One region of the Streptomyces sp. NPDC044106 genome, then DNA from elsewhere that is predicted to be linked to it. Evidence: predicted binding sites of a transcription regulator. Region 1 holds the regulator's gene; the other holds the start of a gene.
What was found. The regulator HrcA, encoded in region 1, represses chaperone genes, less so after heat shock. The targets are predictions, from matches to a motif close to TTNGCACTCNGNNNNNCNGAGTGCNAA.
Positions count from the first base shown of each region.

Region 2: a site for HrcA is predicted at 1,697-1,723, ahead of groES (co-chaperone GroES). Genes of this name have one in related genera too.

Region 1 is NZ_JBWKFZ010000010.1:106,581-109,987, forward strand. It holds gene AC07DI_RS19500 (MBL fold metallo-hydrolase) at 1-384, opposite strand, end outside; gene hrcA (heat-inducible transcriptional repressor HrcA) at 584-1,600, shown strand; gene dnaJ (molecular chaperone DnaJ) at 1,601-2,740, shown strand; gene AC07DI_RS19515 (nitronate monooxygenase) at 2,984-3,407, shown strand, end outside.
Region 2 is NZ_JBWKFZ010000009.1:116,199-119,605, forward strand. It holds gene groL (chaperonin GroEL) at 1-1,105, opposite strand, end outside; gene groES (co-chaperone GroES) at 1,243-1,551, opposite strand; gene AC07DI_RS17750 (polysaccharide deacetylase family protein) at 2,117-3,037, opposite strand; gene AC07DI_RS17755 (class I SAM-dependent methyltransferase) at 3,120-3,407, shown strand, end outside.

The sequences.
Region 1 (3,407 bases):
GAGGTCCGCGGCCTCCGCCGCCGCGTCCGCGGCCACGCCGTGGCGTACCGCGTCCGTGCGCAGCTCCTCGCGGCCCCCGGCGAGAACCGTCTCGATGCCCACCGCCCCGTACACCTCGACGCCCGCGAAGGCCGCCGCACCGAGGACGTGGTCGAAGTGCGGATGGGTGAGCGCGAGGTGGGTGACCCGGCGGGAGCCGCCGAGGATCCGGCGGGCCTGTGTCCGCAGGGCCGCGCCCTCGGCCAGACTCGACCCGGCCTCGATCATGAGGACCGCGTCGTCGCCGACGACGAGCCCCGCCGTGCAGTCCCAGACGGGGAGGCGGCACCGCCCCACGCGCGGGGCGAGCCGCTCCCAGCCCGCCGCTTCCCATGCCGGCGTCACGTCCATACGGTGACGCTATCCCAGGGCGGGCGCGCGGGGCCGGTCAGGACGCGGGGGGTCCGCCCTTGCCGGGTCCGTACCGGTCGGCCGTACACTGACCTTTCGAAAGGCTGGCACTCGCGCGTGGTGAGTGCCAGGCGGGGGCTCGGGGGATGCCGGGGCCCGTCGTCGACGACGGAGACAGCTGGAGGTGTGCGCGATGCTCAATGAACGCAGGCTCGAAGTGCTGCGCGCCATCGTCCACGACTATGTCGGGACGGAGGAGCCGGTCGGTTCCAAGGCGCTCACGGAGCGGCACCGTCTGGGGGTCTCTCCGGCCACCGTCCGCAACGACATGGCGGCGCTGGAGGAGGAAGGGTTCATCGCCCAGCCGCACACCAGCGCCGGGCGCATCCCGACGGACAAGGGCTATCGGCTGTTCGTCGACAAGCTCGCGGGCGTCAAGCCGATGACCGCGCCCGAGCGCCGCGCCATCCAGAACTTCCTCGACGGCGCGGTCGACCTCGACGACGTGGTGGGACGGACGGTGCGGCTGCTCGCGCAGCTGACCCGGCAGGTCGCCGTGGTGCAGTACCCCTCGCTCACGCGGTCGACGGTGCGGCACGTGGAGCTGCTCTCGCTCGCTCCCGCGCGGCTGATGCTCGTCCTGATCACCGACACCGGCCGGGTCGAGCAGCGCATGATCGACTGCCCGGCCCCGTTCGGCGAGTCCGCGCTCGCGGATCTGCGGGCCCGGCTCAACAGCAGGATCGCGGGCCGTCGCTTCACCGACGTGCCGCAGCTGGTGCAGGACCTGCCCGAAGCCTTCGAGGCCGAGGACCGCGGCACCGTCTCGACGGTCCTCGCGACCCTTCTCGAAACCCTTGTCGAGGAGACCGAGGAGCGGCTGATGATCGGCGGTACCGCCAATCTCACCCGCTTCGGACATGACTTTCCCCTCACCATCCGTCCCGTCCTCGAGGCCCTTGAGGAGCAGGTCGTGCTCCTCAAGTTGCTTGGTGAGGTGCAGGATTCGGGCATGGCCGTACGGATCGGTCACGAGAACGCCCATGAGGGGCTCAGCTCTACTTCCGTGGTCTCCGTCGGCTACGGTTCGGGCAGCGAGGCAGTAGCCAAGCTCGGCGTGGTCGGACCGACCCGCATGGACTATCCGGGAACGATGGGAGCAGTACGCGCAGTGGCACGTTACGTCGGACAGATCCTGGCGGAGTCGTAAGTGGCCACGGACTACTACGCCGTACTCGGCGTGCGCCGCGACGCTTCCCAGGACGAAATCAAGAAGGCCTTCCGAAGGCTGGCCCGTGAGCTTCACCCGGACGTGAATCCGGATCCGAAGACCCAGGACCGCTTCAAGGAGATCAACGCCGCGTACGAGGTGTTGTCGGACCCGCAGAAGAAGCAGGTCTACGACCTCGGCGGCGACCCGCTGTCCCAGTCGGGCGGCGGGGCGGGCGCGGGCGGCTTCGGCGCCGGTGGCTTCGGCAACTTCTCCGACATCATGGACGCGTTCTTCGGGACGGCGTCGCAGCGCGGACCGCGCTCGCGCACGCGTCGCGGTCAGGACGCCATGATCCGCCTGGAGATCGACCTCGAAGAGGCCGCCTTCGGCACCACCAAGGACCTCCAGGTCGACACCGCCGTGGTCTGCACGACCTGCAGCGGTGAGGGCGCAGCGCCGGGGACGTCCGCCCAGACGTGTGACATGTGCCGCGGTCGCGGTGAGGTGTCGCAGGTCACGCGGTCCTTCCTCGGCCAGGTCATGACGTCGCGGCCGTGCCCGCAGTGTCAGGGCTTCGGCACGGTCGTGCCGACGCCGTGCCCCGAGTGCGCCGGTGACGGCCGCATCCGGTCGCGGCGGACGCTGACCGTGAAGATCCCCGCCGGTGTCGACAACGGCACGCGGATCCAGCTCGCGGGTGAGGGCGAGGTCGGCCCCGGCGGCGGCCCCGCCGGTGACCTGTACGTGGAGATCCACGAGCTGCCGCACGCTGTCTTCCAGCGGCGCGGCGACGACCTGCACTGCACCGTCACCATTCCGATGACGGCGGCGGCCCTCGGCACGAAGGTGCCGCTGGAGACGCTGGACGGCGTGGAGGAGATCGACATCCGGCCGGGCACGCAGTCCGGCCAGTCGGTGCCGCTGCACGGCCGTGGCATCACACATCTGCGGGGCGGCGGGCGCGGTGACCTCATCGTGCACGTCGAGGTGCTCACGCCGACGAAGCTCGACGCGGAGCAGGAGCGGGTGCTGCGGGAGCTGGCGCAGCTGCGGGGCGAGGAGCGGCCCACGGGGCAGTTCCAGCCGGGGCAGCAGGGGTTGTTCTCCCGTCTCAAGGATGCGTTCAACGGGCGGTAGCGCCTTGAGCGGTGACTTCGGCCCCCGGCGACGGTTCGTTCCGCTGCCGGGGGCTTTGTCGTCGTCCGCGGGCGCGTGGGGGCTGGGCGCGCAGTTCCCCGCGCCCCTGAAAGCAACCCGCCCCGCGCCAGCAACCACGTGCGGGCCGCGGACGCCGGCGGGGCGCCGTGGGCAGACGGGGGCGCACACGCCCGGCGCGGGGTGCGATTCGGTGCGGTGTGCGGGGCGTGGCACGATGCGTGCATGTCCTCTGCGCTGACCGATCTCTGCCGCCACCCGATCGTGCAGGCCCCCATGGCGGGCGGCGCCTCAGGACCGCAGTTGGCCGGGGCTGTCGCCGAGGCCGGTGGGCTCGGATTCCTCGCCGCCGGGTACAAGACGGCCGACGGGATGTACCAGGAGATCAAACAGGTGCGGGGGCTGACCTCGCGGCCCTTCGGCGTCAACCTCTTCATGCCGCAGCCCGAGTACGCCGACGCGGCCGCCGTCGAGGTCTACCGCAACCAGCTCGCGGGCGAGGCGACCTGGTACGAGACGGAACTCGGCGACCCGGACAGCGGCCGCGACGACGGCTACGACGCCAAGCTCGCGATCCTCCTCGACGACCCGGTGCCGCTCGTCTCCTTCACCTTCGGCTGTCCGACCCGCGACGTCCTGGACGCCTTCG
Region 2 (3,407 bases), on a different contig from region 1:
GGCGCTCCTGGAGCTTCTCGCGGTCCCAGTCGGAGTCCGTGGCCTCGATCTCGGCCTTGATCTGGGCGACGCGGGCGTCGGCGTCGGCCTTGTTGCCGCCGCCGTCGACGATCGTGGTGTCGTCCTTGGTGATGGTGACGCGGCGGGCGGTGCCGAGCACATCGAGGCCAACCTGGTCGAGCTTGAGGCCGACCTCCTCGGCGATGACGGTGGCACCGGTGAGGGTGGCCATGTCGCCGAGCATCGCCTTGCGGCGGTCGCCGAAGCCGGGGGCCTTCACCGCGACGGCGTTGAAGGTGCCACGGATCTTGTTCACGACCAGGGTCGACAGGGCCTCGCCCTCGACGTCCTCGGCGATGATCAGGAGCGGCTTCGAGGAGTTGGCCTGGATGACCTTCTCGAGCAGCGGCAGCATGTCCTGGATCGACGAGATCTTGCCCTGGTGGATCAGGATGTACGGGTCGTCGAGGACGGCCTCCATACGCTCCTGGTCGGACACCATGTACGGCGACAGGTAGCCCTTGTCGAAGGCCATGCCCTCGGTGAAGTCGAGCTCGAGGCCGAAGGTGTTGGACTCCTCGACGGTGATGACACCGTCCTTGCCGACCTTGTCCATCGCCTCGGCGATGAGCTCGCCGACCTGCGGGTCCTGGGCCGACAGACCGGCGACGGCCGCGATGTCGGCCTTGTCGTCGATCGGACGGGCGGTGGCGAGGAGCTCCTCGGAGACGGCCGCGACGGCGGCGTCGATGCCCTTCTTCAGGGCGGCCGGGGAGGCGCCGGCGGCGACGTTGCGCAGGCCTTCCTTGACCAGGGCCTGGGCGAGCACGGTGGCGGTGGTGGTGCCGTCACCCGCGATGTCGTTGGTCTTGGTCGCCACCTCCTTCACCAGCTGGGCGCCGAGGTTCTCGTACGGGTCGTCGACCTCGACCTCACGGGCGATGGTGACGCCGTCGTTGGTGATGGTCGGGGCGCCGAACTTCTTGTCGATGACGACGTTGCGGCCGCGGGGGCCGATCGTCACCTTGACCGTGTCGGCAAGCTTGTTGACGCCGCGCTCAAGGGCGCGACGGGCGTCCTCGTCGAACTTCAGGATCTTCGCCATGGGAGCGATTCAGCCCTCTCGAAAACTCGGGTGAACGAACTGCGCCCCTCGCCGCCCGGCAAAGAGCGGGGTGACCAGGGGCGCAGCTCAAAAGCAAAATCTGCTGGTGAAGCAGGTGCAGCAGGTGAAGCGGTGAACTACTTCTCGACGATCGCGAGCACGTCGCGAGCCGAGAGGACGAGGTACTCGTCGCCGTTGTACTTCACCTCGGTGCCGCCGTACTTGCTGTACAGAACGACGTCGCCGACCTGCACGTCGAGCGGAAGGCGCTCGCCGTTCTCGAAGCGGCCCGGGCCCACGGCGAGGACAGCACCCTCCTGGGGCTTCTCCTTCGCGGTGTCCGGAATGACCAGGCCGGAGGCCGTGGTCTGCTCGGCGTCGAGCGGCTGGACCACAATGCGGTCCTCGAGCGGCTTGATGGCAACCTTGGAGCTGGCGGTCGTCACGATCCGGTCTCCCCCTTCGGAGATCTCACGGGGTTAAGAGTCTGAGTGTGGCGACCAGGTGGATCCGTCGTCGCGGGTGCCGGACCTGCCCGTCGCTGTTGGCACTCTCCAATGGGGAGTGCCAGAAGTGAGACTAGGACGGGGATTAGCACTCGGTCAAGCGGAGTGCCAGTCGACTGCGTCGGGCTTTAGCGGATGTTGGTGCCCCGCGGCGGGGCGGGCGGTGAATTTTCCCTGTCAGGGCAACGGTTCTCGGGGGCTTTGGGTTCCCCTCCCGCGACTTGTGGGCGCCCTGATTCACGTTGCTCGGCACCGGGGGCTGTGCCCACCCGTTCCGCCCAGCGGAACGCCTGCCCACAGCGGGGGGCGCCAGGGGCCACTGTGGAGTGGAGGGTGCCGGGCGGGGTGCGGGTGCGGTGGTGCGGGGGGATCTTCTGGGTTGCCTTTCTGCCCAGGCGTTCGATTGGATCCACTGATTCCGCGCAGCCCGCCAGCAGTGCGGGCGCGAGCACTCCGCACAGCAGGGCCCCGGCGAGGAGGCGGCGGCGCGCTCGCGCCCGGGGGCTCACAGGTAGTCCTCCAGCCTGGCCACCGCGTAGCCCCTGTCCGTGACGGTCTTCATGACCCGGCGGACCATGTCGGGCATGGTGCCCTTCCAGTCCTTACGCCCCCGGAAATGCGTGAGGATGATGTCGCCGGGGTGCAGGTCCTTGTCCCACTCGCGCCACTCCATGTGATCGGCGAAGCCCTCCGACGCCCACAGCGGCACCGCCTTGACGCCGCAGGACTTGGCGGCGCGCAGGGTGTCCTCGTTGTAGTTGCCGTAGGGCGGGCGGAAGAGCTCGGGGCGCTTGCCGTAGTGCTGCATGATGACGTCCTGCATGCCACAGATCTCGTGGCGCTGCTGCTCGTACGAGAGTCCGGGCAGGTAGCGGTGGTTGAGGGTGTGGTTGTTCAGGGTGACGCCGCGGTCCTGCATCTTCTTGAAGTAGCCGTAGTCCTTCTTGACGAGGTAGTCGCTGAGGAACGCGGTGTACGGAAGGTGCAGCTCGCCCATCATCCGCAGCAGCGCCGGGTCCTTCTCGGCGCCGTCGTCGATGGTCAGGAAGACGACCTTCTCCTTGGTGGGGACCGTCGTGAAGACCGGCGGCAGGCTCGACTGACCCTTGACCTCGAAGCCCTTGCGGGTCGTGATGCGGGGCTTGGTCCTGGGCGGCGGGGGCGCGGCGAGCGGAGGCTTCGCAAGGCCCCAGCGCTTGGCCGCCGCGACCCGGGCGATCTGGACGGCGGCGAGTTTGCGGGCGTAGGAGTCGAGGGCGCGGGCGGGCGGGGCGTCGAGCGGCTGCTGGCCGGGTGCGGGTTCCACGCCGTCGCCCGCGGACGCGCAGCCCGACGCGATCGCCGAGGCGGTCAGGACGGCCACCGCGGCGCGCACCCGGTTCTTCCGTCTTCTGGCGTATTTTTCTTTTTGTCTTACCAGTTGCATGGCGCCGGATCCTCGCAGCTCAAGGTCGTGTCGGGGCTCCGACACCGCCACCGGCCGCGCACCATCCACCGACTGGCCCACAATGGGGCGGGTGAACGACCCGAACACGCCGAGCGGCCACGCGACCGACCTCGACGACCCCCTCGCCGCCTTCGCCGCCCTCCGCACCGAGGAGGGCCGGGCCCTGCTCGACGAGGTGCGGGACGTCGAGCCCGCGCAGGAGCTCGCCGTGGCGACGCGGCTGCGCCGCGAGCACCCCGCCGCCCTGGTCTCCGCGGCGCTGGCCCAGGCCCGGCTGCGGCAGCGGGCCGCGGCGAAGTTCGGCGCCGGGGACGCGGCCCGGATGTTCTTCACGCCGAACGGCGTCGAG